Regions from separate parts of the Streptomyces ambofaciens ATCC 23877 genome, predicted to be linked through region 3. Evidence: riboswitches for the same ligand, from Rfam matches in the RefSeq annotation. Region 3 holds a riboswitch; each other region holds the start of a gene.
What was found. A riboswitch is a leader RNA that binds a small molecule or an ion and turns the genes downstream of it on or off. The one in region 3 is predicted to bind cobalamin.
Positions count from the first base shown of each region.

Region 1: another riboswitch for cobalamin. It lies ahead of SAM23877_RS26950 (energy-coupling factor ABC transporter permease); the one in region 3 lies ahead of SAM23877_RS28490 (ABC transporter substrate-binding protein).
Region 2: another riboswitch for cobalamin. It lies ahead of SAM23877_RS08950 (cobalamin biosynthesis protein); the one in region 3 lies ahead of SAM23877_RS28490 (ABC transporter substrate-binding protein).
Region 4: another riboswitch for cobalamin. It lies ahead of SAM23877_RS23780 (ribonucleoside-diphosphate reductase subunit alpha); the one in region 3 lies ahead of SAM23877_RS28490 (ABC transporter substrate-binding protein).

Region 1 covers NZ_CP012382.1:6,132,806-6,135,795, reverse strand. The annotation lists gene SAM23877_RS26960 (chloride channel protein) at 1-769, shown strand, start outside; gene SAM23877_RS26955 (potassium channel family protein) at 766-1,359, shown strand; cobalamin riboswitch at 1,453-1,636, shown strand; gene SAM23877_RS26950 (energy-coupling factor ABC transporter permease) at 1,667-2,401, shown strand; gene SAM23877_RS26945 (energy-coupling factor ABC transporter substrate-binding protein) at 2,398-2,739, shown strand; gene cbiQ (cobalt ECF transporter T component CbiQ) at 2,740-2,990, shown strand, end outside.
Region 2 covers NZ_CP012382.1:1,979,520-1,982,509, forward strand. The annotation lists gene SAM23877_RS08940 (inorganic phosphate transporter) at 1-544, shown strand, start outside; gene SAM23877_RS08945 (hypothetical protein) at 579-800, shown strand; cobalamin riboswitch at 940-1,079, shown strand; gene SAM23877_RS08950 (cobalamin biosynthesis protein) at 1,288-2,253, shown strand; gene SAM23877_RS08955 (cobyric acid synthase) at 2,250-2,990, shown strand, end outside.
Region 3 covers NZ_CP012382.1:6,495,815-6,498,804, forward strand. The annotation lists gene SAM23877_RS28485 (FecCD family ABC transporter permease) at 1-140, opposite strand, end outside; gene SAM23877_RS28490 (ABC transporter substrate-binding protein) at 137-1,105, opposite strand; cobalamin riboswitch at 1,194-1,371, opposite strand; gene SAM23877_RS28495 (class I SAM-dependent methyltransferase) at 1,426-2,175, opposite strand; gene SAM23877_RS28500 (MFS transporter) at 2,144-2,990, opposite strand, start outside.
Region 4 covers NZ_CP012382.1:5,317,966-5,320,955, forward strand. The annotation lists gene SAM23877_RS23780 (ribonucleoside-diphosphate reductase subunit alpha) at 1-1,414, opposite strand, end outside; cobalamin riboswitch at 1,537-1,714, opposite strand; gene SAM23877_RS23785 (GNAT family N-acetyltransferase) at 1,742-2,248, opposite strand; gene mctP (monocarboxylate uptake permease MctP) at 2,321-2,990, opposite strand, start outside.

The DNA.
Region 1 (2,990 bases), 360 kb from region 3:
TCTCGCGGGTGCCCAGCTGGTCACCCTGTTGCTGCCCTGTCTGCTGGCCAGTGCGGCGGGCGCCCTGGTCTTCACCGGGTTCGGGCAGTGGACGGGCCTGGAGATCGGCGCCCTGAGCCTGCAGGACCTCCCCCCGGCCGCCGGCCCGGACGCGGGCGACTTCCTCTGGGGCATCCCCACCGCGGCACTGATCGCGGTGCTGGTCACACTGGCCCGCGAGCTGGGTCACCGCACCGTCTCCTGGACGCGGCGGCACACGGCCGCACGCACCGTCCTGTGCGCCGTGGCCGTGGGCGCCTGCCTCTGCGCGTACGCCCTGATCACCGGCCGTTCCCCGGCGGAGGCGGCCCTGTCCGGTCAGGCCACGCTCGGGCGGCTGGCCGCGGACCCGCACGCCTGGTCGGTGGGCGCGCTGGTCGCCCTGGTCGCGTGCAAGGGGCTGGCCTGGGGCATCGCGTTGGGCAGTCTGCGCGGAGGGCCGATCTTCCCGGCCGTACTGCTGGGCGCGGCCACGGCCGTCGCGTGTTCCGGTCTGCCGGGCTTCGGGGTGACGCCGGCCCTCGCCCTGGGCATCTCGGCCGCCGCGGCGGCGGTGACGGGACTGCCACTGGCCAGCGCGGTGCTGGCGGTCCTGCTGATGGGCAAGGACGCCCACGACCAGACGCCGCTGATCGTCATCGCGTCGGTCGTCGCCTTCGTCGTCGCCCAGTTGGTGCGCCGCACCGAACCGGCGGCGGCCGAGAGCCCGGGCGGGGGAACCGCACGGTGACGGAGCACCACCGGTCCGGCCCTCGGCGGCCCGGCCGTCCGCGGGCCGGCCCTCCCCGGACCGACCCCCCGCGGACCGCCTGGCGCACGGTGCGTCCCTGGCTGGTGCGGGCCGGCGTCACGGTGGCCGTGGTCGTGGCCTACTTCCTGCTCCCTCTCGACCACCTGGGCCCGCGGCGGCCCGTACTGAGCTGGGTGCTGTTCGCCCTCGCGCTCACCGTCGTGGCCGTGCTGCTGCTCCGGCAGATCCGCCACGTGTTCACCAACCGCCCGGACTCCCGGCCCGGTGCGGTCCTCTCCCTGCTGATCGTCCTGACCGTGCACATCTTCTCGGCCACCTACTACGCCCTCGCCAAGCACGAGGGCGAGTTCGTCGGCCTCAGCACCCGCGTCGACGCCCTGTACTTCACCATCGTCACGCTGGCGACCGTCGGGTACGGCGACATCACCCCGAGCGGCCAGGCGGCCCGCATCGTGACGGTCCTCCAGATCACGTACAGCTTCGTGTTCCTGACCGCAGCCGCGACCGCCCTCGCCCAGCGGCTGCGCGACATGGTGGTCCGGCGGACGGAGCGGGACCGGCGCGGCTGACGGGCACCGGGACGCGCGTGCGCCGACGCCACCTGCGTGAACGACGCGCGTCCGAGGACTGGAGGGCGGCTTGTCACCGCCCCTTCGGGAGCACTACTGTCGCCACGCCTTGGTGAACGGGAAATCCGGTGTGATGCCGGTGCGGCCCTCGCCACTGTGAATCGGGAAGTCCGGCTCCGGCCCTCGCGGGCAGCCACTGGGTCCTAGGACCCGGGAAGGCGGAGCACGGGCGGTGGTACCCGTAAGCCAGGAGACCGGCCAAGGCGCGTCGTCCATCCACGAGGTGCTGGAGAGGGTCTGCTGAGCCATGCACATAGCCGAGGGCTTTCTGCCTCCGGCGCACGCGATCGCCTGGGGTGTCGCGTCCGCGCCGTTCGTCGTCCACGGAGTACGGTCACTCACCCGTGAGGTCAGGGAACACCCGGAGAGCACCTTGCTCCTCGGGGCGTCCGGAGCCTTCACGTTCGTGCTGTCGGCCCTGAAGCTGCCGTCCGTCACCGGGAGTTGTTCGCACCCGACCGGCACGGGGCTCGGCGCCGTCCTGTTCCGGCCGCCGATCATGGCGGTGCTGGGCACCATCACCCTGCTCTTCCAGGCGCTGCTGCTCGCGCACGGCGGGCTGACCACGCTCGGTGCCAACGTCTTCTCGATGGCGATCGCCGGTCCCTGGGCCGGCTACGCCGTCTACCGGGTGCTGCGCCGCTCCGGCGTGCCGCTGATGGTCACGGTGTTCTTCGGCGCCTTCGTCGCCGACCTGACCACCTACTGCGTCACCAGCGTCCAGCTGGCGCTCGCCTTCCCGGACCCGGGCAGCGGCTTCCTGGGCGCCCTCGGCAAGTTCGGGTCCATCTTCGCCGTCACGCAGATCCCGCTGGCGGTGAGCGAGGGCCTGCTCACGGTCGTCGTCATGCGGCTGCTGGTGCAGTCCAGCAAGGGAGAACTGACCCGGCTCGGTGTGCTGTCGAGGCCGGCCGGAGCCGACGACGGGACCGGGGCCGGCAAGGTCGCGTCCGGCGAGCAGGAGGAGGTGGTGGCCCGATGAGCCGCAACGCGAAGATCAACGCCCTGCTGCTGCTCGCCGTCGCCGCGCTCGCGGTGCTGCCGCTGGTGCTGGGGCTCGGCGATCACAAGGAGGAGCCGTTCGCCGGGGCGGACGCGGAGGCGGAGACGGCGATCACCGAGATCGAGCCGGACTACGAGCCGTGGTTCTCGCCGCTGTACGAGCCGCCGTCCGGGGAGATCGAGTCGGCGCTGTTCGCCGTGCAGGCCGCGCTCGGCGCGGGTGTGCTGGCCTACTACTTCGGGCTGCGCCGGGGCCGGCGGCAGGGCGAGGAACGGGCGGTGGCGACGGCTGGGCGGGACGCGCCCGAAGGGGACTGAGTGCTGCCGATCGACGCGGCGGCGCACAGCAGCAGGTGGCGCCGCCGGCATCCCGTGGACAAGGCCGTGCTCGGGCTCGGCCTGACCGTGCTCGCCGTCTCGCTGCCGCCCTGGCCGGGCGCGGCACTGGTGCTGGTGGCGGCGCTCGTCGTGCTGCTCGGCCCGGCGGGCGTGCCCCGGCGCCGGCTGTGGCGGGCGTACCGGGTGCCGCTGGGTTTCTGCGTGACGGGGGCGCTGCCGCTGCTGGTGCG
Region 2 (2,990 bases), 4.5 Mb from region 3:
CACCTACCTCGGCGGCTGGCGCATCATCCGCACCATGGGCAAGGGGCTGACCGACCTCCAGCCGCAGCAGGGCTTCGCGGCGCAGACCAGTGCCGCCACGGTCATCCTGGCCTCCTCCCACCTCGGCTTCTCCCTCTCCACCACGCACTCGGTCTCCGGTGCGGTGATGGGCGCGGGCCTCGGCCGCAAGGGCGGCGTGGTGCGCTGGTCCACGGCCACCCGGATGTTCGTCGCCTGGGGCCTGACCCTGCCCGCCGCGGCCCTGGTCGCCGCGATCGCCGAGTGGGTCTGCGGCCTCGGTGACTGGGGCACCGGCCTCGTCCTGGTCTTCCTGATCGCCTCCAGCGCCGCCATCTGGAAGATCTCCCGGCGCGAGGTCGTCGACCACACCAACGTGATCGACGAGCCCGAGCCGTCCGGCGTGGTGACCACGGCGATGGCCGCCGTCTCCCCGCCGCCGACCGGGGTGACCGAGGAACTGGCCGCCGCCGTCCCGGCCGCCGCGCCCGACGCCAAGGCCCCCTCGGCCACCACCACCGTCTGAGCCCGCCCCCCGGGTACGAAGGAAGCGAACCTCCATGAGCATCGACTGGGCAGCTCTCGGCTCCGTCTTCGGGGTCAGCCTCGTGGCCACCGTGGTCCTGGTGGGCCTGTTCACCCTCGGCATCGTCGGCCTCTCCCGCCAGGAGCGGGCCACCGCCCAGGGCGGCTCCGCGGCCCTCGCGGTCACCGGCGCGTACGCGTGCTTCGCGGCCTGCGCGGCGGCGGTGGCGTACGGCATCTACCTGATCGTCGCCTGACGATCGCCGCACACCCGTGAGGCGGGGTGCGGGACGGACTCCAACCGTCCCGCACCCCGCCTCTTCCCGTGCCGGCGCACACCGCCCGTGTGTGGGCCTTCGCACACTCCCCCGCCGCAGGTCAACGCCAGGTTGACGGGTGTTCGCGGGCCGTGGTGGACTTCCGGAGCCAGTACGGCGGCAGGAGAGGAAGCCCGGTGCGAATCCGGCGCGGTCCCGCCACTGTGACCGGGGAGCTGATCCCCGGGAGCCAGGAACTCTCACCGCCGGTCTCTTCCAACCAGGGCGCGGACACCCTGAGTGAGGACGTATCGCCATGCGCGGCTGCTCCTGCAGGTACCCCGGCGGGTCCCGGTATCCCGGGCACTCCGCCCACCCCGGGTACTCCGCCCCTCCCGGCGACACCCGCTGCCCCGGTGACTCCGGCCACCCCGGTGACTCCGGGAACGCCGGTCCCACACCTCCCCGCCCCGCGGCCGGCTGAGCCGTGCGCGCCGAACGCGTCTTCGCGTACGGCGCCGCCGCCGGCCTTCTCGGCGACCTCCTCCTCGGCGATCCGCGCCGCGGGCACCCGGTCGCCGCGTTCGGCCGTGCCGCCGGTGCCGTGGAACGGGTGCTGTGGCGTGACCACCGGGGCCGGGGCGCGCTGCACACCGGCGTGTGCGCCGGTGGCGCCGTCGCCCTGGGGGCCGCCGCCGCACGCGCCGTACGCCGCTCCCCCGCCGCTTCCGTCGCGCTGACCGGCGCCGCCACCTGGGCCGTCGTCGGCGGGACCTCGCTCGCCCGGGAGGCCCGCTCGATCGGGCGGGCCCTGGAGGCCGGGGACGTCGAGACGGCCCGTGCGCGGCTGCCGCACCTGTGCGGACGGGATCCGCAGGCCCTGGACGCCGACGGAATCGCCCGGGCCGTCGTCGAGTCCGTCGCCGAGAACACCTCGGACGCGGTGGTGGGCGCCCTCGTGTGGGGCGCCGTCGCCGGAGTGCCCGGGCTCCTCGGCTTCCGGGCGGTGAACACCCTGGACGCCATGGTCGGCCACAAGTCCGCCCGGTACCGGCGCTACGGCTGGGCCTCGGCCCGGCTCGACGACCTCGCGGGCTGGCCCGGCGCCCGTCTGACCGCCGTCCTGGCCACCGTGGCCGGCGGCGACCCGCGGGGCGCCGTGCGGGCGTGGCGTGCCGACGCCGGACGGCATCCGAGCCCCAACGCGGGTCCCGTGGAGGCATCGTTCGCGGGCGCCCTCGGCGTGCGGCTCGGCGGCACGCTCTCCTACGGCGGGCGGGTGGAGCACCGGCCCGTCCTCAACGGGGCGGCCGGTCGCGCCGTCCTGGCCGGTTCCGGCGACATCGACCGGGCCGTCCGGCTCTCCCGGCGCGTGGGCTGGCTGGCGCTGGGCGTGTGCGCGGGCGCGCGGCTGCTCGCCCGCCGGGCACTCACGAAGGGACGTGACTCATGAGCGGTGGCCTCCTCGTCGCCGGTACCACCTCCGACGCCGGCAAGAGCGTCGTCACCGCCGGGATCTGCCGCTGGCTGGTGCGCCAGGGCGTCAAGGTGGCGCCGTTCAAGGCGCAGAACATGTCGCTGAACTCCTTCGTGACCCGCGAGGGCGCGGAGATCGGGCGGGCGCAGGCCATGCAGGCGCAGGCGTGCCGGGTGGAGCCCACCGCGCTGATGAACCCGGTGCTGCTGAAGCCGGGCGGGGAGCGCAGCAGCCAGGTCGTGCTGCTCGGCAAGCCGGTCGGTGAGATGAGCGCCCGCGGCTACCACGGCGGGCGGCAGCGGCAGTTGCTCGGCACGGTGCTGGACTGTCTGGCCGAGCTGCGGGGCACGTATGACGCGGTGATCTGCGAGGGGGCGGGCAGTCCGGCCGAGATCAACCTGCGCCGGACCGACATCGTGAACATGGGGATCGCCCGGGGCGCCGGGCTCCCCGTCGTGGTCGTCGGCGACATCGACCGCGGCGGCGTCTTCGCCTCCTTCTTCGGCACGGTGGCCCTGCTGTCGCCCGAGGACCAGGCGCTGGTCGCCGGGTTCCTCGTCAACAAGTTCCGGGGCGACGTGTCGCTGCTGGAGCCCGGCCTGGACATGCTCCACGGGCTCACCGGGCGGCGGACGTACGGCGTGCTGCCCTTCCGGCACGGGCTCGGGATCGACGAGGAGGACGGACTGCGCGTCTCCCTGCGCGGGACGGTG
Region 3 (2,990 bases):
CCCGCCGTGGCGGAGACGAGCAGCAGGGCGGTGAGTACGAGCAGCGTGACCGCCCATCTCGTACGGCCCGCCCCTGGCTCGCCGGACTTCCGCGGCCGCACCGTCCGCTCGTCGTACGGCCCGGTGGCGGTCTGGGTCACCGGAAGCTCTCGGGGTGCAGCCCGCGAGCCAGATCCTCGACCGCGTAGGCCGAGCGGATGCCGACCAGCGTGGCGGTCAGCGGCAGGACGACGAACCGCTTGTTCCTGACGGCCGGTACGTCGGCGAGCGCGGGCTGGGAGAGCAGGAACCTCTTCTTCTCCTCGACGCTGCCGGCACCGGCGTAGTCGTAGAGGGCGATGACTTCCGGCCTGCGCTCGACGACCTGCTCCCAGGAGACGTCACCGAAGACGTCGTCGAGGTCGGCGAAGACGTTCGTGCCGCCGGCCGACCGGATCAGCTCGGTGCCCAGGCTCCTGCCGCCCGCGGTGAAGGCGCTCTTGTCGCCGCTGTCGTAGACGAAGACGGACACCTCGGGCTCGCCCTCGACCTGGCCGGCGGCCTCGTCGACGCGGCCTTCGAGATCGGCGACCAGTGCGTCGGCCCGGTCCGGGACACCGAAGATCTCGCCGATGGTGCGGATCTCGTCGTAGGTGTCCTTCATCGTCACCCGCTTCCTGCCGCAGTACTCGCGGTTGAGGTAGGTGTCGATGCCGGCGTCGGTGAACGCCGTGCGGGAGCGGCCCTCGTTCTCGGCGAAGGCGCTGCCGTAGCCGCCGTAGACGAAGTCGGGTTCGGCCTCCAGGATCCTCTCGAACGACGGCTCCCTCTCCGCCAGTTCGGGGATCGCCTCGTAGTCCTTCCGCAGCTCGGGCAGGACGGCGGAGTCGGGGAAGGCCGTGCCGACCATGCGGTCCTTCAGGCCGAGGGCGAGCATGAGCTCCGCCGGGTGCTGGTGGATGGTGACCACCCGCGCCGGAGGCTCGTCGTACGTCGTCCTCACACCGCAGTTGTCGATGGTGACCGGGAAGCCCGCGGGTACGGCCGTGGAGGCCTTCGCGTCCCCACCGCTCCCGTCGGACGACGCACCGCAGCCGGCGGTCAGCAGCACTGAGGAGAGAGCCATGGCAGCGGCCGTGGCACGGAGGAACACCCGTGTGCGGGCAGGGTCGAACAGCTGGGACACGTGAAGCCTCCTGGAGTCCGCGCTCCTTGGGACGGGCCCGCGACGGACCAGTGTCCTGACTCCCGGATCGACGTTCCCCCCGCCTTCCCGCGCGGTGCGCAGTGGCATGTCGGAGGGGCGCTCCCCGGTCACAGTGGCGGGACCGTGCCGGATTCGCACCGGCTTCCTGTCTCCCGTCGCGGCGATGACCAGGTGATCCTACGTTTCCCCGAGCCGCCGGCAAAGGGCGTGCGGACCCGGCCGCACGCCCCGCTCCTCCCTCAGGCCTCACGGACCGCCCGAAGCACCAGCCGCTCGGCGTTCTCGTCGTAGGGGCGTCCGTCGAACCCGCCGAAGACCTCCACGCGGCCGAACCCCGCCTCCTCGGCCATCCGCCGCAGCTCCACCGCGCTGTACACGAACCAGGTCAGGGTGGCCCGCGTCACCCGTTCGCCCCGGACCAGCACCCAGTCGCTGCGCAGCCGCGCCCACTCGTCCAGCACGGTGTCGGTCTGCACCATCAGGTCCTCGCCCCGGCGCACCACCTTGGGCGGGGTGACCCTGCGCGCCAGGAGCTCCTTCCCGGCGAGGTCCAGGACGAGCGTGCCGCCGGGTGCCAGGCAGGTGTGCATGGTGCGCAGCACGCGGGCGTTGTCGGCGGGATCCTCGAAGTACCCGAAGGAGGTGAACATGTTGAGGACGACGTCGAAGCCGCCCGGCGCCTCGTACTCGCGGGCGTCGGCCCGCACGTACGTCACGTCGGCACCGGCGTCGGCCGACCGCTTGCGCGCGCGGTCCAGCATGGCCGGGCTCAGGTCGACTCCGGTCACGCGGTGACCGCGGCGGGCGAGCGGCACGGTGAACACCCCCGGCCCGCAGCACAGGTCGAGCACGCGTGACCCCCCGGCGAGGGCGAGCAGGGGAGAGGTGTCCAGCAGCTCCTCGGCCTGCTCGTAGCGCTGCTCGGAGAAGAGGAAGTCGTGGAACTCGGTCCAGAAGTCATCGTCCTGGAATCCGCCCGTCCGTGTCATCGCGCGTCAGTGCTCCTTCATGGTCGCCGTCGGGGGCAGGGCGCCGCGCCGTGCGGTGGCGCAGCGTGAGCAGCAGAAGGGGAAGCAGCGCACACTGGGCGGCCGCCAGCAGCCAGAACCAGCCGGTGTGCCCGGCCCGTTCGCCGAGGCCGTACACCTGCCCGCCCAGCACGCCGCTCGCGCAGGCACCCAGGCCCGCGGCGAGCCGCTGCTGGCCGAAGACCACGGCGTCGGAGCGCGGGCTGCGGCGCAGTGCCTCCAGGTCGTTCTTGAGGAACAGCACGATGTCCCCGAGGGTGATCAGCGCGCCGCCCGCCAGCAGTGCCGCCCGGGTACCGGCCGCCAGCACGGCCAGGCCCGCGGCGAGGCCCGTGAAGCCGACCGCGAGGGCGAGGGCGTACGGCATGCGCCGGATCAGGCCGGACGCGAGCGGCTGCACGACGATGACCAGCGTGAAGCAGAGCAGCAGCACCACGCTGTAGAACGCGCTGGAGGCACGCTCGACGGCGTACACCGCCAGGAAGTGCTGGAAGTGGAAGTACAGGTAGAAGGCGAGCGCGTTGGCGGCGAACGGCAGGAGCGCCACGCCCGCCAGGAGACTTTGGGGAGCCGTTCCCTTCGATCCGGTGGGGTGGTCCCCGTCGGTTCCGGGGAGCCGCGCGTGTCCCGCCGTGACCGCGAGGAACAGCGCCGTGACGGCCGCGAACAGCCAGCCGGGCGACGACAGGACGAACGGTCCGGCGATGAGCGGGCCGACGGCCATGCCGGCGTTGAGGGCCGCGTTGCCCGCCGACAGGAACGCCGGCCGGCGCTCC
Region 4 (2,990 bases), 1.2 Mb from region 3:
CGAGGTCGCCCGCGGCGACGTCGACGAACGCGCCGAGGTTGACCGAGCCCAGGTTGCAGACCGCCGTCTCCCCGTCGTCGGTGACCTCCAGGATCTCCGTGCAGAGGTTGGAGGAGTGGACCACGTGGCCCGGCTCGGCGGTCTGGTTGGCGGTGCGGTTGGCGGTGTCCTTGAAGGTCATCCAGCCGTTGCCGGTCTGCGCGAGGGTGCGCATCATGCGTCCGTACAGCTCGCGGGCGGGGAGGGTCCTGCGGGCCAGTCCGGCCGCCTCCGCCTCGCGGTACGCGGCGTCGAACTCCGCGCCCCACAGGTCGACCAGCTCGGGCACGTCGGCGGGCGAGAACAGGGACCACTGCCCGTCGGCGTCCACCCGGCGCATGAACTCGTCCGGCACCCAGTGGGCGAGGTTCAGGTTGTGGGTGCGGCGGGCGTCCTCGCCGGTGTTGTCCCGCAGCTCCAGGAACTCCTCGATGTCGGCGTGCCAGGTCTCCAGGTAGACCGCCGCCGCACCCTTGCGCCGGCCGCCCTGGTTCACGGCGGCGACCGAGGCGTCCAGCGTCTTCAGGAACGGGACGATGCCGTTGGAGTGGCCGTTGGTGCCGCGGATCAGGGAGCCGCGGGAGCGGATGCGGGAGTAGGCGATGCCGATGCCGCCGGCGTGCTTGGAGAGGCGGGCCACCTGGTGGAGGCGGTCGTAGAGGGAGTCCAGCTCGTCCTTGGGGGAGTCGAGGAGGTAGCAGGACGACATCTGGGCGTGCCGGGTGCCGGAGTTGAAGAGGGTGGGGGAGGAGGGCAGGTAGTCGAGGCGGCTCATCAGCCCGTAGAGGGCGGCCACCTCGTCGGCCGCGCGGGCGGTGTCGTCCTCGGCGAGCCCGGCGGCGACACGCAGCATGAAGTACTGGGGCGTCTCGACCACCTTGCGGGTGATCGGGTGCCGGAGCAGGTAGCGGCTGTGCAGGGTGCGCAGCCCGAAGTAGCCGAAGCGGTCGTCGGCGGCCGGGTCGATCAGCGCGTCCAGGCGGTCCGCGTGCAGCCGTACGAACGCGGCCGTGCGGTCGGCGATCAGCCCCTCGCGGTGGCCGGTGGCGACCGACTCGGTGAAGGAGGCGACCCCCTGGGAGGCGGCCTCGGCGCGGATGCCGATGGTCAGCAGACGGGCGGCCAGCCTGGAGTAGACGGGGTCCTCCGAGATGAGCCCGGCCGCCGCCTCGGTGGCGAGCTCGCGCAGCTCCGCCTCGTCCGCGCGGGCGGACCGGCCGCGCAGCGCGGCGGCGGCGACCCGGCCGGGGTCGGCGCCCGGGAGGTCGGCGGTCAGCACGGTCAGGGTCCGCAGCAGCGCGGCACCGGGGCCGTCCGGTTCCCCGGTCGCCGTCACCGGGGTCGCTGAAGCCGGATCGGCTGGCGCGATGGTCACGTGGAGCACTCCCTCGCTCGGCACGGGGCCTGGCGGAGGGCAGGAGGAATCACGAGCGCACACGGCGTCGCGTCCACCGGCCCACTCCACGAGGCCCGGACGTCATGGCACCCGGGCCAAGGCGGCCGGGCGCACTGTCGGCAGGTCCTCGGACTCAAGCCCGTGCGCGGACACGTGGAGACGCGAACACGCACAAGTACACCGTTGCGGGACAGTTCCGGATTCGCACCGGATTCCCCTGCGGCGACAGCGAGCACGAGCATACATCTTGTGCCGGGCACCGCCAGCACCCCCAGATGTTGTGTCCGTGAGCGTGTCGGGAGGGTGTCAGAGCGTCAGTTCATAGGTGAGCAGGGTGAAGTCGTCCAGCTTCGGCAGGGGGTTCCAGTCGCGCTCCGGGGTGCGGGTGAAACCCAGGCGCGCGTAGAGGCGGTGGGCGCCGTGCATGGTGCGCTGGGTGGACAGCACGACCCGCGCGCAGCCCGGCACGGACCGGGCGCGGTCGACGCAGGCCCGCACCAGCGCCTCGCCGGCGCCGCGTCCGCGCGCCTCGCGGGCGACGGCGAGCATGCGTATCTCGGCCTCGCCGGGACGGGCGATGTCGGCCATCGGGCCACCGCGGGGCACGAAGGTGACGCCACCGAGCACACCGCCGTCCGATGCGGCGACCAGCACCTCGGCGGCGGCCGCCCGTCGGGCCACGGCGCGCAGCTCGTGGAGGTAGGCGTCGTCCTCCCCGAAGTCGAGGAGGCCGTCGCCCAGGTAGGCGCGCGCGGTGATCTCACCGAGGGTGTCGTACTCCTCGGCCGTGGCACGCCGGATCACGAAGTCCATGCCCCCGAGTGTGCCCGACGGGTACGACAGCGGGCCGCCGGATTTCTCCGACGGCCCGCCTGAGGGAGGGGGTCAGTGCGAGGTGCCCGCCGTGGCCGGCGGCAGCTCCACCTCGACGCCCGGGTCGCCCGCGTCCGCGGTGTAGTCGCCGGGCTTGGTCTCGTCGATGCCCTCGGGCGCCTTGAGCGCCCTCATGACGAAGGTCAGGACCACGGTGACCAGCACGTTCAGCACGAAGGCGGTGAGGCCGATGTAGCCGATCTCACCGATGCCGGGGATCTCGTCCGAGGAGCCGCCGAAGTGCTTCTGCGTCGGCGAGGCCACCCCGTACGCGGCGACCGTGCCGTAGACCATGCCGACCGCCCAGCCGCCGAGCAGGGCCCAGCGGTGGAACCAGCGGGTGAACAGGCCGCCCACCAGGGCCGGGAAGGTCTGCAGGATCCAGATGCCGCCGAGCAGCTGGAAGTTGATGGCGACCGTCTTGTCCATGCCGAGGACGAAGACCAGCGCGCCCACCTTCACCAGCAGGGACACCAGCTTGGAGACCTTCGTCTCCTGGGCCGGGGTGGCGTCCGGCTTGATGAAGTCCTTGTAGATGTTGCGGGTGAAGAGGTTGGCCGCCGCGATCGACATGATCGCCGCCGGAACCAGGGCGCCGATGCCGATCGCCGCGAAGGCCACACCGGCGAACCAGTCCGGGAACATGTTCTCGAAGAGCTGGGGGATCGCCAGCTGCCCGTTC